Regions from separate parts of the Rheinheimera sp. NSM genome, predicted to be linked through region 3. Evidence: riboswitches for the same ligand, from Rfam matches in the RefSeq annotation. Region 3 holds a riboswitch; each other region holds the start of a gene.

Region 1 (6,421 bases), on a different contig from region 3:
AAAAAGCCCGTAAAGACGGCCAGGTGGCACGCTCGAAAGAGCTGAATACGGCGGTGTTATTAATGCTGGGTGTGGCGGGTTTGCTGTGGTTTGCTCAATTGCTGTTTACCTTGTTTATGCAACTGATGCAAAGCAGCATGCAGCTGAACAAAGAGATGCTGGCAAACAATAAACTGATGCCGCTGGCTATCGGCCAGGCTTTTTTGGATATGCTTGGCGCCATGCTGCCGTTTCTGCTGTTATTGTTTTTGGCGATGTGGATTGTCGGTACCTTGCCGGGCGGCTTTATTTTTTCCGGCTCTTTGGCCGCGCCCAAGTTTAATAAGTTAAATCCGTTAACCGGGTTGGCGCGGATGTTCAGTGCCAATGCCCTGGTCGAGCTGGTTAAGTCGATTATTAAAGTGCTGTTGCTGGGCGGCTGTTTATACGGTTTTCTCAGCCAGCTCTGGACGCGGATGCTGTTTTTACAGCGGCTGGATTTAACCACAGCCTTGCAGGAAGGTTTTGCCCTACTGGCGTTGAGTTTAATGATTACTGTCACCTTATTGCTGCTGGTAGCGGCGATAGATGTGCCGTATCAGCAGTACACCATTTCATCTAAAGTGAAGATGACCAAGCAGGAAGTAAAAGAAGAACGCAAATCATCTGATGGCAGCCCCGAAATTAAAGGCCGTATCCGCCAAATCCAGTTTCAGATGGCCAACCGCAAAATTGAAGAGCGGGTGCCCAAAGCCGATGTCATTGTGATGAACCCGACACACTATGCGGTGGCGATCCGCTATAGCGAAAAAGATGCCAGAGCACCCTATGTGGTGGCTAAGGGTATAGATGAGATGGCGCTGCGGATTAAGGCCGTGGGCCAGCGCCATCAGATAGAAATATTGGAGGTACCGGTACTGGCACGGGCGATTTATTACTCTACCCGTGTCGATCAGGAAGTGCCAAAAGGTTTATACACGGCGGTAGCTTACGTGCTGACTTACGTTATGCAGTTAAAAGCTTACAAGAATGGCCGTGGCCAGCAACCGGCGCCGTTACCGGCGTTGGAGATCCCGAAAAATTTGTTAGACCAAGCTAATGTCCGAGGTAGTTAAACAGTGAACTGGCGTACTCTTACCCAACCCTATACCGCAATTCCCGTATTGCTGCTGGCTATTTTGGCGATGGTGGTGTTGCCACTGCCGGCCTGGATGCTGGATGCGTTGTTTACCTTTAACATAGTGCTGTCGGTGATCGTACTGCTGGTGGCGGTGTCGAGCAAAAAACCGCTGGATTTTTCGGTGTTCCCCACGGTATTGCTGGTGGCTACCTTAATGCGGTTGACGCTGAATATTGCCTCTACCCGGGTGGTGTTGCTGCATGGCCATGAAGGCTCAGATGTTGCCGGCCGCGTGATCCAGGCCTTTGGTGAAGTGGTAATTGGCGGCAACTATGTTGTCGGTATGGTGGTGTTTATTATTCTGATGGTGATCAACTTTGTTGTGATCACCAAAGGTGGCGAACGTATTTCTGAAGTTGCCGCCCGTTTCACCCTCGATGCCTTACCCGGTAAGCAGATGGCGATAGATGCCGACCTGAACGCCGGTTTAATTGGTCCGGAGCAAGCTAAAGAGCGGCGCAATGAAGTGGCACGCGAAGCTGATTTTTACGGTTCGATGGACGGGGCCTCTAAGTTTGTTCGCGGTGATGCTATTGCCGGGTTAATTATTCTGGTGATTAACCTGATAGGCGGTATCAGCATCGGTGTGTTCCAACACGGCTTGAGTATGGGGGAAGCCTTCCAGCGTTTTGCGCTGTTAACCATAGGTGATGGCTTAGTAGCCCAAATTCCGTCGCTGCTGTTGGCCGTTGCCGCCGCCATTATCGTGACGCGGATGAACGACGAAGGCGAAATGTCGGACGAAGTGGGCCGGCAACTGCTGGCGTCACCCAGGGTGCTGCTGACCACCGGCGGCATTATGCTGATTTTGGGTCTGGTGCCGGGTATGCCGGGGCTGGCGTTTATCGGCTTTGGCTTACCGCTGGTGTATGTTGCCTGGCGCTTGCAGCAGCGGGTCGACAAAGGTGATCTGGCTGAAGCCGAGTTGCTGACGGAGAGCATAGCGCAAACGCCGTCGGCGCTGCGCTGGGAAGATATTCCGCATGTTGACCGGATCTCAATTGAATTAGGTTTCCGCCTGGTGTACCTGGCCGATAAAGACAAAGGCGAAGAGCTGGTGCAAACCCTGCGCGGTATTCGCAAAACCTTATCGGAACAAAGCGGCTTTTTATTGCCGGAAGTGCGGGTGCGCGATAATTTGCAGCTTAACCCGCAAGAATACCGCATTAAACTGGCCGGGGTGCCGCTGACGACCGGCCGGTTAAACCCGCAGCAGTTGCTGGCACTGAATACCGGCGATATTTATGGCCAGCTGGACGGCGAGATCACGCGGGATCCGGCCTATGGCCTGGAAGCGGTGTGGATAGATAACAACAGCCGGGCCAAAGCCTTGAATTTAGGTTATTCGGTGGTGGATCTGGCTACTGTTATTGCCACCCATGCCGGCAAAGTGATTAAAGAGCATTTATCTGAGCTGTTTGTGTATGAGGATGTAAAACAGTTGAATAAACGGCTGGCCTCAGTGGCGCCGGTATTGGCTGAAGCGCTGGATAAAGCGCTGACCGCAACAGTACAGCTTAAAGTGTACCGCTTACTACTGCGCGAGCAGGTCAGCCTGGGCGATATTCTCAGCATCGCCAGCACCTTGCTCGACAGCAGCGAAGTGACCAAAGATCCTATCTTACTAACATCGGATGTGCGCTGTGCCTTGCAACGCGCCTTAGTGCGGCAGATCAGCGGTGATAAAGAAGAGCTGAGCGCCTTTACGCTGGATGAAAAGCTGGAGCAAACCTTACAAAGTGCACTAAACCAAGCGATGCAGGCCGGCAAAGTAGCACTGGACAGCTTCCCGGTGGCGCCAAACCTGCTAAGCCAGTTCCAGCGCAATATGCCGTTGATCAGCAGCCAGATGCAGCAGCAGGGCTTAACGCCTGCGCTGGTCGTGGTGCCGCAGTTGCGGCCGTTGTTGGCACGTTATGCGCGTACTTTCACGCAGAACTCGCTGGCGGTGTTGTCCTATAACGAAATTCCGGAAACGGTGCGGGTAAATGTCATAGGTGCGCTGGGCTAACTGCAGCTGACAAGCAAGCGGGGCGTTAGCGGGTCCGGCTACAGCTGTCATGTTGATGTAACAGGCTGTAGCTAATATACGGCGGATATAAAGGCTCTGTTTAGATAGTTTTGCAGTTATTTGCACATAGTTAGTCAAAAATCAGCCTGGCTGGTCCGAGCAGTTGTGGCAATTATGTAACGAGAGGCGAAAAAATAAACTGCGGCAAGTTGATGATCCTAAAGATCTAATAAGATCTTGTGAAAAAAGATGCTTGCCTTGCAGTGCTAATTTAGTTATCTTTTAATTTATTCAGTTTCAGTTCATAAATGGCATAGCTTTTTATGAACAGGTTAAGACAATTAAAAGGCAAACTGCACCGAAAGGGCAGGACGCAAAGCCTCCGGTCTACGACGTTTTTATTAAAAACGCTACGATAGCGGGGTTGCATTAGCTTAGCGGCATCCTTCGGGTATGCCTCTGCCTGCACGGCTGTCCGTGTCAGAACAGAGCGCTTTCTATGCGGTTTTCCTTTTATTTTCTTCAACTTTTGGTGTTACTGCCCGGCAGTAACGGTTGTGGTTAATTAAAAGGATATTGATGTGTCATTGTTATCTCTGAGTCTCTGGCTTAGTGCCTCTGCCGCCGGCGGTGCACTGGCGGCTGCGTTGCTGGTGCAACCGGCAGAACAGGCAGACTGGCAGTTGCACAGCAGCGCTTTTCATTGTCGGTTACAGCAAGTAGTTAACGGCGTGGGTGATGTCAGTTTTCTGGCAGAACCCGGCCATTCGCTGCGCTTGGATCTGGCATTAGCACAACCTTACTATGCGTTAGCACAAGCCAGCGTGGCCGCCCGGCCTGCCGATTGGCAACCAGGCGCGGCGACAGCCGCGGCAGATTTTCCCTACAACGCCGAGCTATACCACGATACTAAAGTCAGCTTTATCACCGGTGCCTTACCTTTATTACAGCAAATTCAATTCGGTAACTGGCTGCAATTTGAGCTCAGTGATAAGCAGCATAAACAACAAATACTGCTTACCAGTGTCAGCGGTTCCGGCGCGGTGGAGCAGTTCCGTGGCTGCGTGGCGCAAATGTCGCCGTTATCCTGGCAACAAGCCAGAGACAGCGAAATTCAGTTTGCTGATGGCCAGCGTACCCTGACGCGGCAACAGTTGCCGCAGTTGCAAAAACTGGCGCGCTATCTGCAATTAGACCCCTCAGTCAGCAAAATACTTATCGATGGGCATACCGATGATGTCGGCACTGTATTGGCGAACCGTGTGCTGTCGCAGGAAAGGGCTGATGAAGTCGCTGCGCAGTTGATTGAGTTGGGCGTGAGTGCATCTAAGTTAGAAATCCGCGCTCATGGTAACCGTTATCCGCTGTTGAACAGCCAGGGTAAGCCGGAGCAAGCTAACCGCCGCGTATCGGTGCGGTTAATCCGTAGCGGCGCGCAGCAGGAGGCGGAATAATGAAACATTCTGCTTATGTACTGTGGATAGCCCAACAACAGCCTGATGCTGAAGTACGCCAATGCATTCAAAGTGAAGGTTACCAGCTGCTGCACACTGCCGATGTTACTGAAATCGTCGGCCTGTGCCATGATTATCAACCGGCGCTGGCCTTTATTGACTGCGACCTGCCGCAAATGGCGTTACCGGATCTGGTTAGCCTGGTGTGCCGCAAGCTGCCGGCGGCGCAAATTATCAGTATGGTCGGTAACGATCAAAGTGAGTTGGCGTCCGATACCTTACAAAGCGGCGCAATAGATTATTTACTAAAGCCTTTTTTCTGCTCGCAGTTAAAAACCTCAATCCGTAATGCCAGTGCGATGAGCCGCGGCTTAAAGGATCTGGTAGCGGTATCGCACGCCAGCCGGCAGATTTTGCAGTTGGCTAACCGTGCTGCGCAAACCGAAGCCAGCGTGTTGATCCTCGGTGAATCCGGTACCGGCAAAGAGCGGCTGGCGCAGTTTATTCATCAGGCTTCAGATCGTGCTGACAAGCCGTTTATTGCCGTGAACTGTGCCGCTATTCCGGAACATATGCTGGAGGCCATGCTATTTGGCCACAACAAAGGCGCTTTTACCGGTGCGGTAAACCAACAGATAGGTAAGTTTGAAGCGGCCAACGGCGGCACTATTTTGCTGGATGAAATATCCGAGCTGCCACTGGCACTGCAGGCCAAATTGCTGCGGGTATTGCAGGAGCGTGAAGTAGAGCGGCTGGGCAGCAACAGCCGCATTAAGCTGGATATTCGCGTGATTGCAGCCAGTAACAAAAACTTGCGTAGCCAGGTAGAGCAAGGCCTGTTCCGTGAAGATTTATTCTACCGGTTGGATGTGTTGCCACTGAGCTGGCCGGCACTGCGCGAGCGGCGCGACGATATTTTGCCACTGGCAGAGTTCTTTATTAATAAGTACGGCAACGGCAAGTACCGTTTAAGCCGTGGTGCGGCCGATGTGATGTTGCAATACAACTGGCCGGGTAATGTGCGTGAGCTGGAAAACATTATGCAGCGTGCTTTAGTGATGGCGCGTGGTATTGAGCTGCAAATAGCCGATTTAAATTTACCGCAGTGCCACCCGCAAGCGGCCGCAATTTGCGCCAGCTTGCTCAAGCAAAGTAAGAAAGACGCCGAATTTGATTACATTTTAAATGTACTGAATAAGTTTAACGGCCACCGTACCCGTACGGCGCAGGCGTTGGGTGTCAGCACCCGCGCCCTGCGTTACAAAATAGCAGCCATGCGTGAGCATGGTGTCGACATAGACGCATTAGCTTCTTAAGGATAACCAGTATGATTTCACCGATAGACAGTCAAAGCCAGATGCTGCAAATGATGACCAGATTACAACAGGTTGCCGGCAGTGAACAGATTACCCCAGCCAGTAACGATAGCGGCATTAGCAGTGATTTTAGCAAGGTTATCCGCTCTGTGAACCAGCAGCAAAATATTGCGGCAGATCTGATGACGGCAGTCGATACCGGTCGCAGTGACGACGTGGTTGGCGCCATGGTAGCCAGCCAAAAAGCGGATTTAAGTTTCTCCATGCTGATGCAGGTACGCAACAAGGTACTGAGCGGCATTGATGACGTGATGCGAATGTCACTGTAAGGACAATGCAATGAAAGGCGAAGTGGTTAAAACTATGCCCCCGGTCAGTATCGAGGGCAACTTTCGCGAGAAAGTCATTAATTTGTCTAACCGGTTCAGCTGGTTACCGGGCGGTGATCGCAGCATAGCGTCTATAGCGCTGCTGGCAACCC
Region 2 (6,421 bases), on a different contig from region 3:
CGGCGTCCAGGCCAGAGTAGGGTAAACACCGTGAATGGCCCAGGTTTCCTGCATATCGCGGTCTAAGCCGTCATACAGTTTAATATGCTCGCCGCTGGTTAAATCATATAAAAACAACGTGCTTTGAAAATCTACCCGGCGGATATAGGCGAGGTACTTACCATCCGGTGATGGCGTAGGGCGGATAGCACCACCGGCACCTTCCAGTACTATGTCCCACTTGCCCGTTTCGCGCTCAAAACGTTTTATTTTATAAATGCCACTTTCAGAGTCTTTGCTGTAGTGAAAGGTTTTGCCAGGCGTATCATCCTGGGAGAAATAAATGTATTTACCGTCCGGCGAAAAGGCCGGCTCGCCGAGGTCTTTTTGATCATTCGGCCGTTCTGTCAGCATAATGCCGTTACCGCCGGTTTTATGATATTGCCAGATTTCACCGGCACCCAGTGAGCGACTGGCGGTAAAATGCTTACGGGCGACGATAAACTCGCTATCCGGGCTCCAGGCCGGGCTGTTCAGCAGGCGAAAAGTCTCGTTGGTTACTGCGCGCTGTTCAGTGCCGTCGGCATTCATAATCCAGATATTATCGCCACCGCCTTCATCGCTGGTGTAAGCAATATACTTACCGTCCGGACTAAAGGTGGGCTGCATTTGCCAGCCAATGTCGGTAGTAAGTTGTTTTGCAGCGCCACCACTAACCGGCATGGTATAAATATCACCGAGTAAATCAAAGGCGAGGGTCTTACCGTCCGGGCTTAGCGCCACGTTCATCCAGCTGCCTTGTGAAACCTTGATATTGACTGTTTCAAACTGGCCTTGTGGTGCATTAACGTCCCAGTCGGGGGCTTTTTCAGTAGTGTTGTCTGCTTGCAGGGCAAAACTGCCGATGGCCAGCGCGATAAGGCTTGGTTTAAGTAGCATCATCCGGTTGTTCCTGTATTTTCTTATGATAGTTGTTATTAGTCCGTACCAGATTGGCATAAACTGACCGCAGAGTTAAGCCATTCACCAGCGGATTGCGTTAAAATTGCGAGTTAAACCGATAAAATCAGGAGTTAAAGGTGATTGAATCGCCCTGTGTGGCAGCGTGCCGTTTAAATACCGATAAGGTGTGTGTGGGTTGTTATCGTCATATAACTGAAATAGTTGACTGGAACCTACGTAATGATACTGAAAATGCCGCTATATTACAGAAGGTTGCTTTGCGAAAACAAAATGCAGCTACTGAGCAGGATGGGCCGACCAGTCCGATCACACAAGCGGAATGGCAAGCGGCAAAAATAGCAGCGCGTTTAGGTTGAAGGATGGTTTATGTTGGATTGGCAGTTACTACTGAGTATTGAGCCTTTTGCCTGGGCCGAGCTTGGCACTGCGGTGCTGTGTGGTTTTATTATCGGTCTGGAGCGGCAATTACGTGGCAAACCGGCCGGTATTCGTACCTCTATTTTGATTGTGATGGGGACTTATGTGTTTATCGCGGCCTCTATGTCGGTAAACAGTAGTATGACCGATCCATCGCGTATTATCGGCCAGGTGATAACCGGGGTGGGGTTTCTCGGCGCCGGGGTAATGTTAGCGCGCGATGGTATGGTACTGGGCGTCACCTCAGCTGCAACAATTTGGGTGTTGGCCGCCGTGGGGGTATGCATAGGTATCGGTGAAGACCTGGTAGCGATTAAGCTGTCGGTGCTGGTGGTGTTTGTGCTGGTAGGCATAGATATACTGGAAAACTCATCTTCTGCTATGCGCCGTGGTGTGCACCGCACTTATAACGAGTGGATCACCCGCAGTAACGGCAGCTTGTTTGGCCGGCGCAAAGAAGATAACAAAGCCGCGCAGCGGGCAGATATTGATGATCCACATTAATGCAGCTATGACAAAAGTGAGTTAGTATCTTGAATAACAATATAAAAATGGACGGATTACATGCTTGAAGCTGTCTGGATTGGTTTTGCGTTTTCTTTAGGTTTACTGGTTCGTGCCATAGGCTTACCGCCGTTAGTGGGGTACTTGTTGGCGGGCTTTGTTATCTCTGCTACTGCTTCAGACCTTAGCTTACCGCCGGAAGGGCCGTCGATAATTCATCACGTTGCCCATTTGGGCGTATTACTGCTGTTGTTTACAGTTGGCCTGAAGTTAAATGTACGTAGTCTGGCCAAGCCTGAAGTACTGGGTGGCAGTACTCTGCATTTTGCCTTGTCGATTATTCTTACCTTACCTGCGGTACTGTTTATTTTTGACGTTAGTTGGTATCAGGCCTTAATGTTAGCGGTAGCGCTGGCATTTTCCAGCACAGTGTTGGCGGCAAAGGTATTGGAAGGCAAACGCGAGATCCGCGCCTTTCATGGCCGGGTCGCTATAGGTATTCTGATTGTACAGGACTTATTGGCACTGCTGGTAATGAGCCTGGCTAACGGCACTACACCATCGCCCTGGGCACTGCTGGTGTTTGGCTTACCGCTACTGCGACCGCTGCTGTACAAATTGCTTGATGCCAGCGGCCATGAAGACTTACTGATTTTGTTTGGTTTAATGCTGGCACTGGTAATAGGCGGCCAGGGCTTTGAGCTGGTGGGGTTAAGTTCTGAGTTAGGCGCACTGGTGTTTGGCGCCTTGTTAGCTAAGCATGCCCGGGCCGGCGAGCTGTCGAAATCGTTGTGGAGTATTAAAGAATTCTTTCTGGTAGGGTTCTTTTTACAAATTGGTATCGACGGCTTGCCGGATGCCAATGCCTGGCTATTTGCCGGTGTGATGTCGTTGTTACTGCCGGTGAAAGCGATATTGTTTTTCTTGTTGTTAATCATGTTTAAATTGCGGGCGCGCAGTGCTTTCTTAACCAGTATCAGCCTGACTAACTACAGCGAATTTGGTCTGATAGTTGCCAGTGTAGTATTGCCCGAGTGGCTTATTCCGCTGGCGTTAACGGTGGCTATTTCTTTTGTTATCTCTGCGCCGCTAAATCGTATGGCACACCCGCTGTATGAAAAGCTATGTAACCGTTTGCTGAAGTTTGAGCGCAATATCCATCACCCGGACGAGCAACCGGTATCACTGGGTGATGCTGATGTGCTGATCATGGGCATGGGACGCACCGGTACCGCCGCCTATAACTATTTATCCAGCAGCCGTAAAATCATCGCAATGGATTCAGATCCGGCTAAAGTGGCAGAGCATCAGAAGAAAGGTATTAATATTTTCTATGCTGATGCCGAAGATCAGGTGTTTTGGCAAGGCCTGGATTTTGGCAAGGTTGAAGCGGTGATCCTTAGTATGAATGACGTGGAAGCCAAAATGATTGCAGCAAAAAAACTGCGCAATGCCGGTTTTAGCGGCTTTATTGTGTCGCACAGTATGCATGATGATGAAGCGCGCGAGATTATTGCTGCCGGTGCCGATCAAACCTATCTAACCATGTCTGAAGCCGGTGTCGGTATTGCCGAGCACGTTAAGCAACATTGCTTTGCGATAAAAGCATAACACTACCGGTAAGTTGGACCGGAGAACAGCATAAAAAAGGCGCCATAAAGGCGCCTTTTTTATAGAATAAGATAGTTAGCTGGCGCTACGTTCTTTGATAGCAGCAATGATTGGCGAAGTGCCGAAACCGTTGCTGGTAGCCCACTCGATGTCACCTGACGCGGCAACCTGGCTGCCTGGTAACTGGCTGATGATAAAGCCGGCTGCATCTGCAGCATTGTGCTTGATGGCGTGGCGAACCAGTGGTAAACCGTCACATACAATACCGTCGTATACGTTACGTAAACGTAAGCGGTTGTCAGATAAGGTTTTACGCAGATTGTTTTTGCTATCCGCTGCAACATAAGAGCAGATAGATTGGGCTAATTGATCGTCGGCTGCTGCAGGAGCACTGATAAATGAAGTGGCGGCGATAACAGTAGCTAAAGTGATTAATTTTGCTTTCATATTCGAGCTCCAAAATTTGAGTTAAGTAACAATCATTAATGCAACAGCAGTTGCAGAACACGAAAGGACATAAGGCATGTCGTTTAACTCTGACAGAGCAGAATAAACATCGCACTTAGCGACGGCAGCCCAGCTATCGTAGATGCCTTGCGGCAACCCTTAGACCTGAAGCTTTGCGTGTACTCCCTTTCGGGAGACTTGCCTTTCGAGCGAGCGCATTCTAATTAACGCTCGTTTTTTATGCAAGCTTAATTTAAGCTGAATTGAAACTTTTTTTAAATCTTATGCTTAGACCGGCCACCGTTGTTGCACTATGGCTATATCCAACGCCATTAGCGCAGCGGTTGCACGTTGCCAGCGTTGATACAGTGCATCGGCTAATGGCGCTGCCAGCTCCGGTTGCAACTGCCAATCACTGCACCAAATGTTATTAATCTCAGTTAAACTGCCGACATAACCCAGTTGTAATGCCACTAAAAAGGCTGCACCCAGCGCGGTGGCGTCGGTAGTGTGGCAGCGTGCTATGGGTGTTTGGCATAAATCGGCCAGCGCCTGTAAAAACCAGCGGTTGGCTGTCATGCCGCCGTCTACCCGTAAACTGCTGACATTAATGCCATCCTGCCGCATGGCGCTAAGTAAATCACGGCTTTGATACGCCACACTGCGCAGCGCGGCGGCGGCTATTTGCGCACGGCCGCTGTCGCGGGTCATGCCAAACAGTGCGGCTTGTACTTGTGGCTGCCAATGTGGTGTACCAAGCCCGGTAAAGGCGGGGATTAACAACTCGGTTTGTTGATAATCAATACCGGCTGCCAGGGCCTCAGTATCGCTGGCCTGACGGATAATACCCAGCTTATCGCGCAGCCATTGCACGGTTGCGCCGGCCATAAAAATGCTGCCTTCGAGCGCATAAGTAGTATGGCTGTTTAAGCGCCATGCCACGGTGCTAAGCAGCTTATGTTTGCTGTGCAGCACCTTACTGCCGGTATTTACCACAGCGAAACAGCCGGTGCCATAAGTGCTTTTACTCATGCCAGGTGTAATACAGGCCTGGCCTAATAATGCTGCCTGTTGATCGCCTATCATACTTAGCAGCGGCACCGCCGCGCCAAACACCGCTTTGTCAGTCAAACCAAACTCTGTTGCGTTATCCCGCACTTGCGGCAGCACAGCGGCAGGAATATTGAACAGTTGCAGCAGTTCTTCATCCCACTGTTGGCGATGAATATTAAACAGCAGGGTGCGGCTGGCATTGCTGGCATCGGTGGCATGCACTTTGCCGCCGCTCAGTAGCCATAACAGATAACAATCAATGGTGCCAAAACACAGCTCACCGGCTGTTGCAGCTTGTCTGGCACCTGCCACGTTGTCGAGTAACCAGCACAGCTTAGTGGCGGAAAAATATGGATCGGCCAACAGGCCGGTTTTTTGCTGCAGCACTGACTCCTGGCCTGAATCTTTCAGTTGCCGGCACAGTGCTGCCGTGCGTCTGTCCTGCCAGACAATCGCCGGATACAGCACCTTGCCGGAGGTTTTGTACCAAAGCAGTGTGGTTTCGCGCTGATTAGTAATACCGATACCGGCGATATCTGCCGGTTTCAGTTTGGCTTGCTGTAATGCGCGGCTGATACTGGCGGTCACACTGTGCCAAATCTGTGCCGGGTCTTGCTCTACCCAGCCGGATTGCGGGTAGCTTAGCGGCAGTTCCTGTTGGGCGCAGGCAACCGGCTGCAGGACCGGATTGTAGATAATAGCGCGGCTTGAGGTAGTACCTTGATCAATAGCGAGTATATATTTTGCCATGGCGTGAGCTTTTAGCGTTATGCTTAAGTTATTGTTTAGCCTGGCAGCAAACGCTGGCAGTGTCTACGCCCAATAGTGGAGTCTGTATGATAGTTACCTTTAAATCCAAAGCCAGCGGCGATTTAATTTACTTTAAAGATGCTGCGCTGAAATTACTGCAATTGATGGGGCGGGATGACAAAGTTCCCTCAGCGCTTTACGCTGAAGATGTGCCGAAAGCTCTGGCGCAATTGCAGCTGGGTTTAGCCGCCATTGCTGAAACCGAGCGGGTTAAAGCTGAGCAAGCCGATGCAGAAATGGCTGACAAACCGCATGGCGATAAAGGTCATGTCAGTTTGAACGTGCGTGCTGTGCCGTTGATTGAAATGCTGCAAAAAGCGCAAAAGAAACAGCGTCCGGTGTCTTGGGAATAACGTTGCGCTAAGCTGTCGGGCGCACCTGATGCTGTGGCAGTGTCAGCGTAACCTCGAGGCCGGGTGGTTGATTACGTAAGCTAATGTGGCCGCCATGCGCTTCAATAATATCGCGGCATAAGCTGAGCCCTATGCCAGAGCCGCCGGTTTTGCTGGTGTAAAACGGTACCAGCGCATGCTGCAACTGTTCCGGGCTCATGCCGCCGCCGCCATCTTGTAATATGAGCGTCAATTGTTGCGGGCTCTCGCAAAACTGCAATGTGATAAGCTCAGCTGCTGAGCCC
Region 3 (6,421 bases):
ATTCAGTCAGTACCGAAGTTTAAAGGCAACTATCTTAGCCGTGAGCAGCTTGAAACGATAATCAGAAAACAGTTTATCAACCTGCTGAAAGAGCAAAACCTGCTGGCAGCAGAAGGCGATATCAACGTAGTTGATTTGGACATCTTTGTTGATTATTCCCGTCGTTTTGTCGGCGATGGTACCCCTTTTCCGGTAGAAAAAATGGTGTCGCCAATAATTGCATTGCATGAGAGCAGCTACTTAGGCGATGTGGTTATTCGCAGCAAAGTTACCAGCGGCATGGCACTTGAGGATGCATTTAACGGCCTCACCACTCACAATATTGAGCTTGAACACAAAACCGCGCAAGCCATTGCCAACAGCTTGATGAAGCGCTTGAATAGCGTCAGCCAATATGACAAGAATGCGTTTGCCGCAATAACTGCCGGTATGTCCGCGGAGCAGATAAAGCAGAAGCGTCGGTATACCAAAAAAGAGATACTAACCAAGGCTAAACCGGCCGGTTTAGCATCAGAGCAATACCTGCCTGAAGAACTGGTGCAAAGTTATCTGCTGTCGTTAACGCAGGGTAATGCCGCTACACGCATTGAGCTGTATAAACAGCTGATCTCTGAATGGAATAACAGCACTGCTGTGTATGACGCTATTAACACCAGGGTATTAGCGGGTTACCAAAGCACCGCTGCTGCGGACGTAGAAGAAATGACTTGGGCAACCAAAGCGTTAGCTTATTCAGGTTTAGAGCGTTACAGGTCAACATTGGATACAGTAATGGCCAGTGATGCACCGCAAAAGCTGCAGGGCTATGTTACAAACTACCTTGAGACGATGACTGTGCGTTCGGAACAGGCCCAAGTGATCCATGATGTTTCAACAATGTACCCTGAACTGGATTGGCAAACTAACCAACTGATGAATATGCTGAACAGCAGTGACGGCTCGTTACGGCTTAACGCAGTAAAAATTATTTATAAACAGCAGCCCAATAATGAGCGGTTACTGGATGAACTAAGCGACATTCTGCAACGCGAAGCCAAGGTGCAGCGTAACCGCTACGCCGGCTACTCTGATTTCCATGCCTGGAGTTGCAGGGTACTGGGTAGCTCCGGCAATGCTAAGTACAAAGCTGTTTTAGCTGACCTCGCCGAAAATGCATACACCTATAAAGTGCGTGAATTTGCCGGTAAGTTTGTTCGCAAACTGTAAGCATTAAATTTAGCGACATCCGGCTAAGTGGTTGTCGCTTATTCTGCCCTTGGTAATTATTTAACTGGTATCAGGACGACAATGATGATGAAAAGCGGGGCGGAGCCTGCAGCCACTTACAAAACTATTAGCTAAAAAGTATGAGATCAGTGCGGAGCATTTTCGGCGTCTGGTAATACTACATTTTATAACTATTACGGAAAGATTAGGGGCGATTATGCTTAAAAAAACACTATTCACATCATGCTTATTAATACTGTTTCTCACTTCATGCTCGTCGTATCAATACAAGCAATATGAAGCCACTATTGATAAGGGGAATACTCCAATTCTTGATTTGTCTCAGGATGGTGATGCAGCATCAGTTATTTATTTTAACTCAGTAACATACAGAACTATGGGCATTGCCTTCCACAGGCTTTTGTTAGCGACAGGCCTTAATGGAAAGGTGCTTAAGGGGGCGGGAAGGCATGCGTTGCTTGATGTAAATGGTTATCAGGCTATTAAAGTTCCTGCAGGGATCCACACTCTGGATTACTGCTGGGTATCAATGAATGCGCTTGGCAGCGGTGGTGCAAAATGTAACTTCAAAGCGAAAGATGTGCTATTTGAACCGGGAAAAAACTATCTGGTTAATTGGCAAAGCAGTAGCAGTATTAAAGGTGCTCCCGGCGGAAGTGAGCACCAGATTAACATTAAAACCTTTATAAGTGATTTTGATACAGGGGAAGTTGTATACCCTAAATAGGTTTTAACTCCAACCTCTGACCATGAGTTTAGCCCTCGCATGCAATGTTATAACTCGCAGCATCAAGTAAATATCAGCAGTGGCGCAACCTGTTGTGCCACTGTTCTGTTGTGAATCCCGCCTGTTTTTCTGTTTTTCCTTTTCCCAGAAAAATCATTACTACTTAGCGCTTAGTTTGTAAAGCTTGTTGCAAAATTGGCTAAAAAATAACTTGTTAATTTGTAATTATTTGTATATCTTGCCCGCGTTCAGCTTGCGTTAATGCAATAGCGTTTTCGTCTTAAGCTAAGACAATTAAAAGGCAAACTGTACCGAAAGGTCAGGACGCAAAGCCGCTGGTCTAATGATGTTCGTTATGAACATTAATGATGGCAGTGGTTGCATTAGCTTAGTCACATCTGTTTGATGTCAATCATAACGGCATTTCTGCCGTTGTCTGATTATGCCTATCTATGCCGTCTGTCTTTATTCGTCGCGGGGCGCAGCCATTGCGACTTCTTCATTTTATTTGCCATTGATGCCAAAGCGCATCGGGCGATGTTTTTTTGTACGGAGAGTAATAAAGATGTTGAAAAAGAGCTTAGCCCTGAGTGTAGTGTATGCGTTAACGCTGGCTGGTTTGACAGCCTGTGGTGGTGGATCTGACAGTGGTACGGAAGCGCCGGTTGCAGTGCCAAATCCAACTACACCTACTACGCCAACAACTCCGACTCCACCTACAGTGGTGTTACCTGAGTTTGCTTCAGCAACCTATGTGCGTGAGAATTTGGGTAAGCTTACTGAAGTGGTGTTGCTTGGCGATGACCTATACTACGTTAGTCTTTCTGACGAAGGCAGTTTGCTGGGGCATTTTACCCAAATTAACGAACATATTGTGGATGGTAAAATTGTCGAAGCAGCCGGCTTTTATAAAATGCCTGCTGATACAGCGTTAAAAGCCGGCCAATTCAGTGCTGAGCTGACAGTAAGCAGCAATACAGTAAACAGTATGACGAGCCTGACACTGGAAAGTACAAGTGGCGCAGGTAGCCAATTGGTAATAAGCAGTGGCACCTTGAGCACAGTAACCAACATTGTTGATATCAGCGCTATGAATGATGGCTGGTCGGCGGAGGCAAACTTCAGCGAATTTAATATTGATGCCGGTTTAAACCTGACTGCGGTTGATAAAGATAACTGTAAAATCAGCGGTACCCTGACCTTACAAGACAATGACGTTTTTGCTGCCTCATTAAACTATGCTGACTGTGATACAGCCGGGCAATACGAAGGCGTGTTATGGTCTTACAGCTTTGATGGTGTAACTTATCTGAAGTGGTTTGCCTTAGATAGCGAAGACAACGCTGTTACCGGTATTGTTGATGATTTCACTTCACAGCAAGACGCTCTGGCACTTAACGGTGAATTACAACCTGCATTATATATTGGTGCAATTGGTCGTTCATTGATCAGTAAAGGTAATAAAGTTTACTATCGCGGCGGTGTAATAGGTGGAAACTATGTGTTTTCTTATACAGCGCCTGCAGTTGTAGCCGTATTAGATGCTGACGGTTCAGGCATAAGCTTGCCATCAAATAATTTGGTTGCTGCGTCGCTGACTATGCCGGTACCAAACAGTAAGGACCATAAGCTTAGTGGCAACATTGTGTTATCAAATGATATTGAAGAGTCATTTTCCGGTCTGGAACAAGTTGCCCAGTCGTCTTTGTTAGCTAATATAGCCGGCAATTGGGGCAACTTAACTATCGCTGAAGATGGCACTGTCAGTGGCACTGTAGATGATTGTACTGTCACCGGCGGCTCGGTAACAAATTATGTGGCATCAATTGCTGATATGCAGTTGTCTTTAACCGGGTGCAGTGTCACTGGTGATTTCAATGGCGTAGTGGCTGGTGTTAAGCAAAGCAGCGGTGATGCAATTGTTTTTAATTTAGTTACGCTGACAGATGGCAAAGTTGAATCTAGTTATAGCGGTGTATTACTGCGTGACTAAAGCGGTTTAGTTTAAAAAGCCGTGGTAGTTAACTACCACGGCTTTTTTTATGTAGGTAAGTCAGGCTTACATAAATTTATATTCCAGCAATAACGTATAGGCACGGCCGCGTGGGTCGGCTATACGGGTTTCCCAGCCGGCGCCGGCAGCAAAGTCGTTTTGGTGCGCGGTAAATGGCGGGTCTTCGTCAAACAGGTTTTTAATACCAAAGGTAACCGTCATGGCGTCGATACCGCTATAGCTTACGCTATAGTTGTAGGTAACATAGCTGTCAACTTTCGGGTTCCAGCCGGCCGGCACATAACTGCCGTTGGCTACACTTACCGGCTCTTCGTCGGTATAACCGTCACGATACACTTGGGTTAAACTGTGGCTCCAGTCGCCCAGCGCATAGCTGGCGTTAAGCGTGTGTTTCCACTTGATCGGCAGGTTGTAGTAACGCACATACTCGCCCACCAGGTTTTCGCTGTAGGGCAGTGAGTCGAGGCCTTTGGTTTTAAAGGTATCAATATAGCTGCCGTTAAGGTTAATTCGCCACGCGCCGCCTGCCAGCTCGCCGGTCAGGTTGGCATCAATTTCAATGCCGCGGGTTAGGGTACCACCTGAGTTAATGTAACGGCGGTCAATTGCCACTACATCACCGTCGGCGTTACGCAGCCAGTTTGCGGCGAACAGATCGTAGTTGTCAATCAGCACATCGCGCGGTGCTGAACGGATGGTATCGGTGCGCTCAATTTCCCACCAGTCGACACTGATATTAAAGTAATCTACCGGTACAACAACAAAGCCCAGACTTTTCTGTTCCGACTCTTCCGGGTCCAGATCTGTTTTACCACCGAAAATTTCCACCGGCTGAATAAGCTCGCAACCGGCGACATTTTCATCGGCAACGCCACCGGGACAGGTCGCCGGATCAGCTAAATCCAGCCCGGTATATTGTGCTTCTGTCAGGCCGTTAAACAGCTGATTAAACGACGGTACTTTAAAGCCGGTGCTGTACGCGCCGCGGAACATCAGCTCTTCCATTGGCCGGTAACTGAAAGACACTTTAGGGTTGGTGGTGCTGCCAAAGCCGTCGTATTTGTCGTAACGGCCGGCCAGGGTAACATCAAGGTTATCCAGCAGCGGCAGGTATACTTCGGCAAATACCGCCTTGATATCACGGCTTACTTTGTCCAGCACATTGGCATTGTCGAACGGTGCCAGGAACACAGCACGCATGTCGGCACGCTCGTCGCCGTTAAACTTAAACTCTTCGCGGCGTAAATCGGTACCCAGTGCCATCATAATATTGCCGCCGGGCAATTCAAATGGCAGCTCACCGGAGACGGTGGCGTCGATTTGGGTCATGATGGATTCACCACCATACAGTTTTACGCCCTGTGCGGAAGCTGCATTCAGTGCTGCCATGCCGGCGTCTGACTGGCTTTGTCCCGGCAGTAAAAACGGGTCAATCAGGCCACTGCCCAGCGCTTGCTGCAGAGCATCCGTAAAGTAATAGCCATTGCCCAGTTCAGATTCAGACTCACTGGATGCACGTGAAATGCCGACGTTGTAATCCCAATCGGCCACCACCCCTTCAAAAGCCGCCAGCAAACGGTAAGACTTGGTCGTGGTGTCAATTTCACGGCCACCACAGGCCATACAGCGCCAACGATACGCAATGGACTCACCGTAATTCAGTTGATCGGCACCAAAGTAACCGGCCAGCGCATCGTAAATCCGGTCGTAGGATGCACCGGTGCTTGGGTACCAGGTGTCCGGGCCAAAGGTTGAACCGGGAGAAATCTGGTAGGGTTCAAAGGCTTTGCTGACATCAACCTGAGAGGCAACGAATTCAAAGGTTGCCATATGATCTGCTGCCAGTTTAATGCTGGCGCGGCCGATAAAGTCGACACTCTCCTGCGGTTGCTGAATGCGCGCCGCGGCCGGATAATCCCAGGCGCAAGCATAACGTGATGACTCAGAGCTCCATAATTGATGATCATAAGGCCCCATCAAATCGCCGCCGCTGGCACAGCCGTCAGCGCCGGGTAAATCCAGGATGTTTACGGCGGTAACAGACTGGCCGTCCAGTGGGTCAACCAGGCCGGCTCCAATCAGGTTAGCATCGGCGCCACGATTAAACACCGTTGCAAAAGGGGTGCCGCGGGTGTCGGGTGACAAGCCGCGATTTGGCTGAAAGGTGGTGGAAAAATCGCGGTCCGTGCCGGCCAGCAGTTCATTTTTCTTATACGACAGGGTGCCAAACACATTCCAGCCGTCTTTATTAATGTCGCCGGTACCAAGCAGCAGGTTAGTACGGTAGATATTACCGCCGCCGGCTTCGGTGTGGTCGGCAAAGGCTGAGACTTCGGTGCCGGTATAGTCGCGTTTGGTAATAAAGTTAATTACGCCGCCGATAGCATCGGTGCCGTATACCGCTGAAGCGCCGTCGCGCAGTACTTCAACCCGTTCCAGCGCCGCAAACGGAA

The links. Region 3 has a riboswitch for cyclic di-GMP ahead of ACTZWV_RS03325 (hypothetical protein). Riboswitches for the same ligand answer to the same signal wherever they lie in the genome.
Region 1: linked by a shared signal. The riboswitch ahead of ACTZWV_RS17975 (OmpA family protein) and the one ahead of ACTZWV_RS03325 (hypothetical protein) in region 3 are both predicted to bind cyclic di-GMP.
Region 2: linked by a shared signal. The riboswitch ahead of ACTZWV_RS07665 (DUF3718 domain-containing protein) and the one ahead of ACTZWV_RS03325 (hypothetical protein) in region 3 are both predicted to bind cyclic di-GMP.

Annotation. Positions count from the first base shown of each region.
Region 1 is NZ_JBQTCI010000008.1:32,230-38,650, forward strand. It holds gene flhB (flagellar biosynthesis protein FlhB) at 1-1,094, shown strand, start outside; gene flhA (flagellar biosynthesis protein FlhA) at 1,098-3,170, shown strand; cyclic di-GMP riboswitch class I at 3,508-3,602, shown strand; gene ACTZWV_RS17975 (OmpA family protein) at 3,752-4,624, shown strand; gene ACTZWV_RS17980 (sigma-54-dependent transcriptional regulator) at 4,624-5,940, shown strand; gene ACTZWV_RS17985 (flagellar hook-basal body complex protein FliE) at 5,952-6,269, shown strand; gene fliF (flagellar basal-body MS-ring/collar protein FliF) at 6,280-6,421, shown strand, end outside.
Region 2 is NZ_JBQTCI010000002.1:398,028-404,448, forward strand. It holds gene ACTZWV_RS07645 (amidohydrolase family protein) at 1-921, opposite strand, end outside; gene ACTZWV_RS07650 (DUF1289 domain-containing protein) at 1,059-1,298, shown strand; gene ACTZWV_RS07655 (MgtC/SapB family protein) at 1,309-1,863, shown strand; gene ACTZWV_RS07660 (cation:proton antiporter domain-containing protein) at 1,924-3,474, shown strand; gene ACTZWV_RS07665 (DUF3718 domain-containing protein) at 3,550-3,921, opposite strand; cyclic di-GMP riboswitch class I at 4,042-4,134, opposite strand; gene glpK (glycerol kinase GlpK) at 4,210-5,724, opposite strand; gene ACTZWV_RS07675 (DUF1840 domain-containing protein) at 5,811-6,137, shown strand; gene ACTZWV_RS07680 (sensor histidine kinase) at 6,145-6,421, opposite strand, start outside.
Region 3 is NZ_JBQTCI010000001.1:750,082-756,502, forward strand. It holds gene ACTZWV_RS03315 (hypothetical protein) at 1-1,206, shown strand, start outside; gene ACTZWV_RS03320 (hypothetical protein) at 1,424-1,954, shown strand; cyclic di-GMP riboswitch class I at 2,245-2,340, shown strand; gene ACTZWV_RS03325 (hypothetical protein) at 2,520-3,947, shown strand; gene ACTZWV_RS03330 (TonB-dependent receptor) at 4,014-6,421, opposite strand, start outside.